Regions from separate parts of the Burkholderia cepacia complex sp. TUM26381 genome, predicted to be linked through region 1. Evidence: predicted binding sites of a transcription regulator. Region 1 holds the regulator's gene; the other holds the start of a gene.

What was found. The regulator LexA, encoded in region 1, represses DNA repair genes until DNA is damaged. The targets are predictions, from matches to a motif close to ACTGTATNNNNATACAGT.
Region 2: ACWMMN_RS27975 (DUF2471 family protein) is a predicted target of LexA. The motif match lies at 3,499-3,516, and genes of this name have one in related genera.

What each region holds. Positions count from the first base shown of each region.
Region 1 covers NZ_CM172006.1:1,723,876-1,729,366, reverse strand. Annotated here, with positions in the region: gene cysT (sulfate ABC transporter permease subunit CysT) at 1-21, opposite strand, end outside; gene ACWMMN_RS08175 (sulfate ABC transporter substrate-binding protein) at 144-1,181, opposite strand; gene lexA (transcriptional repressor LexA) at 1,446-2,093, shown strand; gene ACWMMN_RS08165 (hypothetical protein) at 2,120-2,455, shown strand; gene ACWMMN_RS08160 (DUF2939 domain-containing protein) at 2,485-3,192, shown strand; gene ACWMMN_RS08155 (universal stress protein) at 3,280-3,777, opposite strand; gene nodI (nodulation factor ABC transporter ATP-binding protein NodI) at 4,109-5,023, shown strand; gene ACWMMN_RS08145 (ABC transporter permease) at 5,030-5,491, shown strand, end outside.
Region 2 covers NZ_CM172007.1:2,527,542-2,533,032, reverse strand. Annotated here, with positions in the region: gene ACWMMN_RS27985 (AraC family transcriptional regulator) at 1-729, opposite strand, end outside; gene ACWMMN_RS27980 (NADPH-dependent 2,4-dienoyl-CoA reductase) at 805-2,838, shown strand; gene ACWMMN_RS27975 (DUF2471 family protein) at 3,031-3,435, opposite strand; gene ACWMMN_RS27970 (LysR family transcriptional regulator) at 3,600-4,493, opposite strand; gene ACWMMN_RS27965 (NAD(P)H-dependent oxidoreductase) at 4,580-5,359, shown strand.

The sequences.
Region 1 (5,491 bases):
GCGAAAGGTGTACGTCGTCATCGGATGCTCTTGCTGGGTCGATGCTGCTCATGGGTCCGACGCAAACGCCGGCGCAGTGAATCGCGCCGGCGGCCAATCGGGGATGCGGCGCGCTGTCGTGGCGCGCCGCTGTCGTTATGGCGTTACTGCGGCTTGTAGATCGAGTCGAACACGCCGCCGTCCGCGAAATGCGTCTTCTGCGCACTCGTCCAGCCGCCGAACGTGTCGTCGACCGTGTACAGCTTCAGCTTCGGGAACTGCTTCGTCAGTTCCGCCGGCACGTTCTTCGAACGCGGCCGGTAGTAGTTGCGCGCCGCGATTTCCTGGCCCTGCGGGCTGTACAGGAAGTTCAGGTACGCGTCGGCCAGCTTGCGCGTGCCCTTCTTGTCGACCACCTTGTCGACCACCGCGACGGGCGGCTCGGCCAGGATGCTCACCGACGGCACGACGATCTCGAACTTGTCGGTACCGAATTCCTTCACCGACAGGAATGCCTCGTTCTCCCATGCGATCAGCACGTCGCCGATCCCGCGCTGCACGAAGCTCGTCGTCGCGCCTCGCGCGCCCGAATCGAGCACGCCTGCGTTCTTGTAGAGCTTCGTGACGAATTCCTTGGCCGTCTGCTCGTTGCCGCCCGGCTTGTGCACCGCGTACGCCCATGCGGCCAGGTAGTTCCAGCGCGCGCCGCCCGACGTCTTCGGGTTCGGCGTGACGATCGAGATGCCCGGCTTGGTCAGGTCGTCCCAGTCCTTGATCCCTTTCGGGTTGCCCTTGCGCACCAGGAACACGATCGTCGACGTGTACGGCGACGCGTTGTCGGGCAGGCGCTTCTGCCAGTCCTTGTTGACGAGCCCCTTGTTCGCGAGCGCGTCGATGTCATACGCGAGCGCCAGCGTGACGACGTCTGCCTGCAGGCCGTCGAGCACCGAACGCGCCTGCGCGCCCGACCCGCCGTGCGACTGCTTGAAGTTCACGGTCTCGCCCGTCTTCGCCTTCCACTCCTTGCCAAACGCCTGGTTGAAGTCCTGATACAGCTCGCGCGTCGGGTCGTACGACACGTTCAGGAACGTCGTATCGGCCTGGGCATGCGTCGCGACGCCCAGCGCCGCCGCCGCGCCCAGCGCGAGTGTTGCGATCAGGCGGCCCACTCCGCCCACCAGCCCCGTATTGCGCTTCGCCATCCTTGGTTCTCCAGTGTTGTCGGTGTTGCGATGTCGGGCCAGTCTAACGAACGGGTTACATGATTAAAAATAATCGTTCTTCATTTTTTAATACTCAAAAGTGCTAACGCAGACGGGATGGACGGTTGCGGCAGATAAACCGCCGTCCGGACGTCGCGAAATCACGCCGGAACCGGCGTGATCGCGTCGAACCTCACGTAACACTTGAAATTCGCGAAGTACTGTATAAAAATACAGCTCACTGTCTATCCATACAGTTGAGCCATGACCAAACTCACCGCCCGTCAGCAGCAAGTGTTCGACTTGATCCGTCGCGCGATCGAGCGCTCCGGATTCCCGCCCACCCGCGCCGAGATCGCGGCCGAACTGGGTTTCAGCTCGCCAAATGCGGCCGAGGAGCACCTGCGCGCGCTGGCGCGCAAAGGCGTGATCGAGCTGGCGGCCGGCGCGTCGCGCGGCATCCGCCTGCTCGGCATCGAAGATGCCCCGCACCAGTTCACGTTGCCGCACGCCGGCCTGATGCAGTTGTCGCTGCCGCTCGTCGGCCGCGTCGCAGCCGGTAGCCCGATCCTCGCGCAGGAGCACATCTCGCAGCACTACGCATGCGATCCCGCGTTGTTCACGAGCAAGCCCGACTACCTGCTGAAGGTGCGCGGCCTGTCGATGCGCGACGCCGGCATCCTCGATGGCGATCTCCTCGCCGTGCAGAAGCGCACGGAAGCGAAGGATGGCCAGATCATCGTCGCGCGTCTCGGCGACGACGTCACGGTCAAGCGCCTGATGCGCCGGCCGGGCGGTCTCGAGCTGATCGCGGAGAACCCGGATTACGAAAACATCTTCGTCAAGGCCGGCAGCGCCGAATTCGCGCTGGAAGGCATCGCCGTCGGGCTGATCCGCTCGGGCGAACTCTGACATTCCGTCTCGCTGAGGAGAACATCATGGAACGCCTTGCCCGTCTGCTGCCTTTCCGTCAATTCGGCCGCCTGCGTCATCTGCGCGGCCGCACGCCCTGCGCACCGCTGTCCGCGGCCGCGCCCGTGCAAGAAGAAGTCGCAGTCGAACGGCAGGCGTCCCTGCTGCCGTCAGCGCTCCCCGCGTTCGCCCGGGTATCGCTGAACGCCGGCCTGAATCACGCGGAACCCGCGCGTCGCGCACCGGTGCGCGTCTATCACGGCCGGTCGCGCCTGATCATGGTCGGCACGATCGATGCCGTGTGCCGGATGATCGATCGCTGCATCGCGGAGGAACGATCGGCTACGCCGGGCGGTCTCTGATTGCGGAACATCCCCGCACCGGAGGCAACGTGACTGGATCGCCGAGCCGCGCATGGCGACTCAAGCCCCTGCTGATCGTCGCGCTGATCGTCGTCGTCATTGCGGCGATCGGCTATGCGTACGCGTCGCCGTACGTCGCGCTCGGTCGCCTGAAATCGGCGATCGATGCGCGAGATGCGCAGGCGATTAGCGAGTATGTCGATTTTCCGTCGCTACGCATCAGCCTCAAACAGCAGGTCACGGAAGAGTTGATGCGCCGGATCGACGCTGTGAAGAAGAACAACCCGTTTGCGGTGATCGGCGCGCTGATCGGGTCCGCGTTGATCGGCCCGCTGGTCGATGCGTACGCGACCCCGGAGGGCGTGGCCGCGCTGATGAGCGGATTGCCGCCGCGCGGCAATCCGGGCGAGCGCCCGCCTGATTTGTCGAATCTGCCGCAAGGCAATACGCCGGGCGGCGCACCAGCCGCCACGCCGGCCAATCCGGCGCCGGCAAGTGCCGCCGCTGCGAGCAGTAACGCATCCGCTGCGACCGCGTCGTCAGCGGCGCCCGCGCCTGCCACGCCGGCGAGCCCGAGCGAGGCGACGCATCCGCAGCAAACCAGCGCGGGCTACCGGAATATCGAAGAATTCGTCGTGACGTATCAGCGCAGCGCCGACGGCACGCGCTATGCGGCGGTATTCCACCGCTTCGGGCTGTTTTCGTGGAAATTGTCCGCGATCGACCTGCACGCATAACAGGCCGCGCTCGACGCCCGCACCGCTGAAGCGGTGCGGCGCCTGACCGGCACGCATTGCCGACCAGGCAACCATCGCGTCTTTAGATCATTTGCCGTTCGCCGTGGCCGCTTCACGCTCGCGCGCGATTTCGGCTTTCTGCTCTTCCGCCGACGAGCACGCCACCAGAATGCTGCAGTTCACGCGGTCGAGCAGTTGCGTATTGCCCGAGCCCATCCACCATCGCGACAGTCCGCTGCGGCACCGGTGGCCGACAACGACGAGGTCGACCTTCAGTTCCGACGCAAGATTCGCGATTTCGTCGATCGGATAACCGAACGCGAAATGGCCTTCGGCCTGCACGCCACGCTCGCGCAGCCAGTTCACCCCTTCCTCGAGGATTTCGCGCGCGGTTTCCTCGAAGCGGCCGCATGCGACGTCGGTCAGCAAACCTGCACTTTGCGCAATGCTCGAACGCATGTCGACGACCGACAGCAAGTGCGTTTCGGCCTTCAGGTCCATTGCGAGATTAGCGCCGCAGCGCAGTGCCTTGCGCCCTTCGAGCGTGCCGTCGTAACACAGCAAAATCTTGTTGTAGCTAGCCATGAAACCTCCCTATCGCGACAACGAGCCTACGCATTCATCATGGTGCGCCGCAATTCAGGACGCAAGGGATGGAAAACGCTGATTCGCCCCGCGCAGCGCGTGCGCGATGATGCAGTGCACGATCGGTGCGCGCATACATCGCACCGTGCAGGCATGCCCTGAAGAGACGCAGCCGATGCACTAGAATGGCTCGTCCGTACTCCAGCGGGTCATATCGCGCCGGCGGCGTTCGCTTCGGTCATGCCCATGTGACACGCATTCGTCCGATCCGTTCGCCAACCGGCCAGCCGGCGGGCAGCGGAACGCGCCCGCTCACAACGACAACATGCCCATGTCCGTCGCACCGATCGATTTCCGCAACGTCGAAAAGCGCTATGGCGACAAGCTCGTCGTCAACGGTCTGTCCTTCAACGTCCAGGCCGGCGAATGCTACGGCCTGCTCGGACCGAACGGCGCCGGCAAGACCACCACCCTGAAAATGCTGCTCGGCCTCACGCACCCCGATGCCGGCACCATCTCCCTATGCGGCGAACCGGTTCCATCGCGCGCGCGGCATGCACGCCAGCGCGTCGGCGTCGTCCCGCAGTTCGACAATCTCGATCCCGACTTCACCGTGCGCGAGAACCTGCTCGTGTTCAGCCGCTACTTCGGGATGTCGGCGCAGGCCGCACGCGCACTCGTGCAGCCGCTGCTCGAATTCGCGAAGCTCGAAAACAAGGCCGATGCGAAGGTCGGCGAGTTGTCGGGCGGCATGAAACGCCGCCTCACGCTCGCCCGCGCGCTCGTCAACGATCCCGACGTGCTGGTGCTGGACGAGCCGACGACGGGCCTCGATCCGCAGGCGCGGCATCTGATGTGGGAGCGGCTGCGTTCGCTGCTCGCGCGCGGCAAGACGATCCTGATCACCACGCACTTCATGGAAGAAGCCGAACGCCTGTGCGATCGCCTGTGCGTGATCGAGGAAGGCCGCAAGATCGCCGAAGGTGCGCCGCACGCGCTGATCGAATCGGAGATCGGCTGCGACGTGATCGAGATCTACGGGCCCGATCCGGCCACGCTGCGCGACGAGTTGTCGGCATTCGCGAAGCACACCGAGATCAGCGGCGAGACGCTGTTCTGCTATGTGACGGACCCCGAACCGCTCAGCGCGCGACTCAAGGGTCGTACTGGGTTGCGCTATCTGCATCGCCCGGCCAATCTGGAGGATGTGTTCCTGCGGCTCACGGGCCGCGAAATGCAGGACTGATCGATCATGGACGTGCGCAACTATTCCGCCGCCACACCGTCCGCGCCGCCGCGCGCGTCACGCTTCGCGATCGCGATGCCCGCGAACGCAATCAACTGGATCGCCGTCTGGCGGCGCAACTATCTCGTCTGGCGCAAGCTCGCGCTTGCGTCGATGTTCGGCAATCTTGCCGATCCGATGATCTATCTGTTCGGGCTGGGCTTCGGGCTCGGGCTGATGCTCGGCCATGTCGACGGCGTGTCGTATATCGCGTTCCTCGCGGCCGGCACGGTCGGGTCGAGCGTGATGATGTCCGCGAGCTTCGAGTCGATGTATTCGGGTTTCTCGCGGATGCACGTGCAGCGCACATGGGAAGCGATCATGCATACGCCGCTCGCGCTCGGCGACATCGTGCTCGGCGAGATCGTCTGGGGTGCCAGCAAGGCGATGCTGTCGGGGGTCGCGATCATGCTGGTCGCGGGTGCGCTC
Region 2 (5,491 bases), on a different replicon from region 1:
TTCGCGCTCGACCTGCACGAGTGCCTGCCGGTGCGCGACTTCGTCGGCGAGCGGCAGCGGCCAGTCGAGCACGTCGCGCGCGATCCACAGCGCGTTCGCCGCGCAGCCGAATTCGACCGGCGGCAACTGGTCGCGATAGCGCGCGAAATACGCAGGCTCCGGCCACGCGAACTGCAGCTTGATCGGCGGCGACGCGCGCCCGGCCCATTGCGAGATGTTCTGCGCGAGCCCCGTCAGCACGAATTCGAACATCACATGATGCTGCAGCACGGGGCTTGCCTGCACGCCGTGCAGTTCGAGCGTCGCGCCGCGTTCGTCTTCCGCATAGGTCAGCCGGTACTGGCGATTGCGCATCCGGAAGTAGCGCTGCGTGACCGACAGCGCTTCTCGGATGTCCCGCGCGGTCAGCGTCGCGTAGCCGAGAAAGCCGTGCACGGTCGGTTTCAACAGCAGCCCGAACGCGAGCCCGATGCCCGGATCGCCGCCGATCTCGATCGCATTGAGCACGAGCCGCCCCCATTGCGACGGCGCGACGCGTGCGTCCGGTTCGGCCAGCACCGCGTCGCGCAAGCCGGTGCCGGCGCGCACGGCGGCCAGGTCGACACCGCGTGCGCCCAGCGCCTGCAGCAGCAGGCGCGTATAGGCAACCGGAATCGTCGGCCGGCGCAGCCCGAGGCGGTCTTTGGCGAGAAGGGAGGTCATGTCATTTTGGCCGGAAATGACAAGCATTATGGCTGTTTGCCCCCTCACGCTCAAGGCGGCGCGCGCCTACGATGGCAGGCATCGACTCTGGGCTGATTCATCATGACAACCTCCTTTCCCCACCTGCTCGCGCCGCTCGATCTCGGTTTCACGACGCTGAAGAACCGCGTGCTGATGGGCTCGATGCACACGGGCCTCGAAGACAGCCGCAAGACGCTGCCGCGCCTCGCCGAATATTTCGCCGAGCGCGCGCGTGGCGGCGTCGGCCTGATCGTGACGGGCGGCTTCGCGCCGAACGTGGCCGGCTGGACCAAGCCGTTCGGCGGCACGCTGATGACGTCGGCCGCCGCGCGCCGGCATCGCGAGATCACGGACGCCGTGCATGCGGAGGACGGCAAGATCGCGCTGCAGATCCTGCATACGGGCCGCTATGGTTATCACCCGTTCGCGGTCGCGCCGTCGAAGATCAAGTCGCCGATCTCGCCGTTCGCGCCGCATGAGCTGAGCGCGCGCGGCGTCGAGCGGCAGATCCGCGCGTTCGTGCGTTGCGCGAAGCTCGCGCGCGAAGCCGGTTACGACGGCGTCGAGATCATGGGCTCCGAGGGCTACCTGATCAACCAGTTCATCTCGATGCATACGAACAAGCGCACCGACCAGTGGGGCGGCTCGTACGAGAACCGCATTCGTCTGCCGATCGAGATCATCGAGCGCACGCGCGAAGCGGTCGGCCGCGATTTCATCCTGATCTACCGGCTGTCGATGCTCGATCTGATTCCGGACGGCAGCGACTGGAACGAAACCGTGCAGCTCGCGAAGGCCGTCGAGCGCGCGGGCGCGACGATCATCAACACGGGGATCGGCTGGCATGAGGCGCGTGTGCCGACGATCGCGACGTCGGTGCCGCGCGGTGCGTTCGCGTGGGTGACGAAGAAGATGAAGGGCGAGGTCGGCATTCCGCTCGTGACGACCAACCGGATCAACCGGCCGGAAGTGGCCGAGCAGATTCTCGCGGATGGCTGCGCGGACATGGTGTCGATGGCGCGCCCGCTGCTCGCGGATGCCGAATTCGTCGTCAAGGCCGCGCAAGGCCGCGCCGACGAGATCAACACCTGCATCGGCTGCAACCAGGCGTGTCTCGATCACGCGTTCAAGAACAAGATCGCGTCGTGCCTGCTGAATCCGCGCGCGTGCCACGAGACGGAGCTGAAATACACGCCCGTGCAGCAGCCGAAACGCATCGCGGTGGTCGGCGCGGGGCCGGCCGGGCTCGCATGCTCGACCGTGCTCGCGCAGCGTGGCCATCACGTCGACCTGTTCGACGGCGCAGCGGAGATCGGCGGCCAGTTCAACATGGCGAAGCAGGTGCCGGGCAAGGAAGAGTTTCATGAAGCGCTGAGCTACTTCGGCCGCCAGGTCGAGCTGACCGGCGTGAACCTGCACCTGAACCGCCGCGTCGATGCGAGCGACCTGATCGCGGGCGGTTATGACGAGATCGTGCTCGCAACGGGCGTCGCGCCGCGCGATCCGAAGATTCCGGGGCAGGACGGGCCGAACGTGCTCAGCTATATCGACGTGCTCGCGGGCAAGCAGCCGGTCGGACGGCGGGTCGCGGTGGTCGGCGCGGGCGGGATCGGCTTCGATGTCGCCGAATATCTGGTGCAGGACGGCGAATCGCCGGCGCTCGATCTGGAAGAATGGAAGGCCGAGTGGGGCGTGACCGACCCGGCCGCGACGCGCGGCGGCGTGACGCGTGCGCAGGTCTCGGCGCCCGCGCGTGAAGTGACGCTGCTGCAGCGCAAGGCCGCTCCGCTCGGCAAGGGGCTCGGCAAGACGACCGGCTGGATTCACCGCGCGACGCTGAAGATGAAGCAGGTGAAGATGGTCGGTGGCGTGAACTACGAGCGGATCGACGCGCGCGGGTTGCACGTGTCGTACGGCGAGCAGCGCACCGACCACGAGCTGATCGAAGCCGACACGATCGTGCTCTGCACGGGGCAGGAGCCGCAGCGCGCATTGCTCGCGCCGCTGCAGGCGGCCGGGCGCTCGGTGCATCTGATCGGCGGCGCGGAACTGGCCGCCGAACTCGATGCGAAGCGCGCGATCGATCAGGGCTCACGGCTGGCGGCAAGGCTGTAACGGGCGGCGGCTTTGACGGTCGCCTGGACGGACGTCGCGCGGCGGAGAGCCGCCTGCGCGACGGTTTGCGGCTACCGTCCGGTGCGCCGATTTGCTGACGCAGGGCCGCCATGAACGGCAGCGCCGACCGCGTCACCACGCAACGTGGCGGCGCGGCTCCGGCAGATCGTGACCGCGAACGGTCATGACGCGTCAGGCCGCTTCGGCCCGTTCTTCCTCTTCCGCGTCGAGCATCGCCTTGACGATCAGGTAGATGGCCGGCAGGTCGTCATCGTCGCGGCGCCAGTCGACCGGTTCCTCGACGTCCGCGGCGACCAGCCGGCTGTCGCGCAGCCGGATGAACGCGTCGACGACGGCCGGGTCGTTGCGGTTCAGGAAACCGGCATTCGAGAATGCCAGCTCTTCGACGTTCAGCAGCGCCTGCCAGCTCATCGTGCGGACGGCCGCAGGATGGGTGCGGCGCCGCAGGCCGAGCGCACGTTGCGCGGGGCCGCCCGCGACACGCTGCAAATCGACGACCGCCCGCTGCGCGGCGCGCTCGAAGTGGACGGGATTGAAGCCGGGTTGCTCGGGATCGAATGCGGATGCCTGGAACATGGTCGCCTCACAAAAGTCCGTTCGTCTGTGGATGACGGAATTCGGGTCAAATGGTGCAAAAGCACTGTAAATATATACAGTGTTTGGCGGGGTTTCAAGCCCCGAATGAAGGATTTCGTGCCGCGGCGCTCGCAGCGGGCGGCCGTACCGATCCGGCGAACGGCTTACACCGCTGCCGCGATCGTCTCCCGCAGCCACCGATGCGCCGGATCGCGATGCACGCGCTCGTGCCACAGCATCGACATTTCATAGCCGGGCACCTCGACCGGCGCGTCCACCACCCGCAGCGCGGGCACGTCGCGCACCAGCCGCTCGGGCAGCATCGCGACGAGATCGGTGCTCGCAACGGCCGACATCACGAACAGGAAGTGCGGCACCGACAGCACGACGCGCCGCGCGGCGCCGACCTTCGCGAGCGCTTCGTCCGTCACGCCGAAGAAGCCGCCGCCGTCGGGCGACACGATCACGTGCTCGAGCGTGCCGAACTGCGCGAGCGTCGGGCGCCGTTTCAGCTTCGGATGCCCGGCGCGGCCGATCAGCACGTAACGCTCGACGAACAGCGGCAGGCGCCGCATGCCGGGCGGTGAACCCTCGGTTGTATGGAACGCGAGGTCGATGCCGTTTCGTTCGGCATCCTGCTCGATGCGCGGCGGCACGAGTTCGACGACGGCGAGCCGCGTACCGGGCGCGGCCGAGCGCAGCGTATTCAGCGCGGGCAGCACGATCGTCGATTCGCCGTAGTCGGTCGCGGCCACGCGCCACGTGTCCGTCGCGGTCGCGGGATCGAACGGCGTGGCCGGAATCACCGCGCGTTCGACCGCTTCGAGCGCATCGCGTAACGGCGCGCGCAACGCTTCCGCGCGCGCGGTCGGCCGCATCCCGCGGGGCCCGGGCAACAGCAGCGGATCGCCGAACACGTCGCGCAGTTTCTGCAGCTGTACGCTGACCGACGGCTGCGACATGTTCAGCTTCTCGGCCGCGCGCGTGACGTTGTGCTCGGCGAGCAGCACGTCCAGCGTGACGAGCAGGTTCAGATCGAGCCGTCTGAGATTATTCATGGCTATACCTGGAATATCAGGAATTCATTTCAAATATACCTTTGGCAGCGGCATCCTGCAGTCATTCAATCCACGGAGTGACGAACATGAAGGTGCTGATCGTGTATGCCCATCCCGAACCGCGTTCGCTGAACGGCGCGCTGCGCGACTTCGCCGTCGCGCATCTCGAAGCGGCCGGCCACGCGGTGCAGGTGACCGACCTGTATGCAATGAACTGGAAGGCGGCGTTCGATGCGAACGACGTGACCGATCGTGCGCCCGACGCGCGCTTCGATCCGTCGCTCGACTCGAAGCGCGCATTTGCGGCCGGCACGCAAAGCGACGACATCGCGCGCGAGCAGGAGAAGCTGAAGTGGGCCGACGCGGTGATCCTGCAATTCCCGCTGTGGTGGTTCTCGATGCCGGCGATCATGAAGGGCTGGTTCGAGCGTGTGTATGCGTACGGCTTCGCGTACGGCGTTGGCGAGCATTCCGATACGCACTGGGGCGATCGCTACGGCGAAGGCATGTTTGCCGGCAAGCGGGCGATGGTGGTCGTCACGACGGGCGGGTGGGAGTCGCACTACAGCCCGCGTGGCATCAACGGGCCGATCGACGACGTGCTGTTTCCGATCCAGCACGGCGTGCTGTATTACCCGGGGTTCGACGTGCTGCCGCCGTTCGTGATCTACCGGACGGGCAAGATGAACGAAGCGCGCTTCGCCGAAACGCGCGCGGCGCTCGGCCGGCGGCTCGACGATCTGTGGACCACGCAGCCGATTCCGTTCCGGCAGCAGAACACCGGCGACTACGAGATTCCCGCGCTGACGCTGAAGGACGGGATCGCGCCGGGGAAGGTGGGGTTTGCGGCGCATCTGACCGCGTGACGGTTGCCGCGCACGCCGATGCCGTACGGCACGGGCAACCGCCGCCAAACGCAAAACGACCCGCGCAGCCTGCGAGACATCGCGGGCCGCCCGGGTCGGGCAGCTCGCGGCCGTCGGTCACGGCCGCGCTTC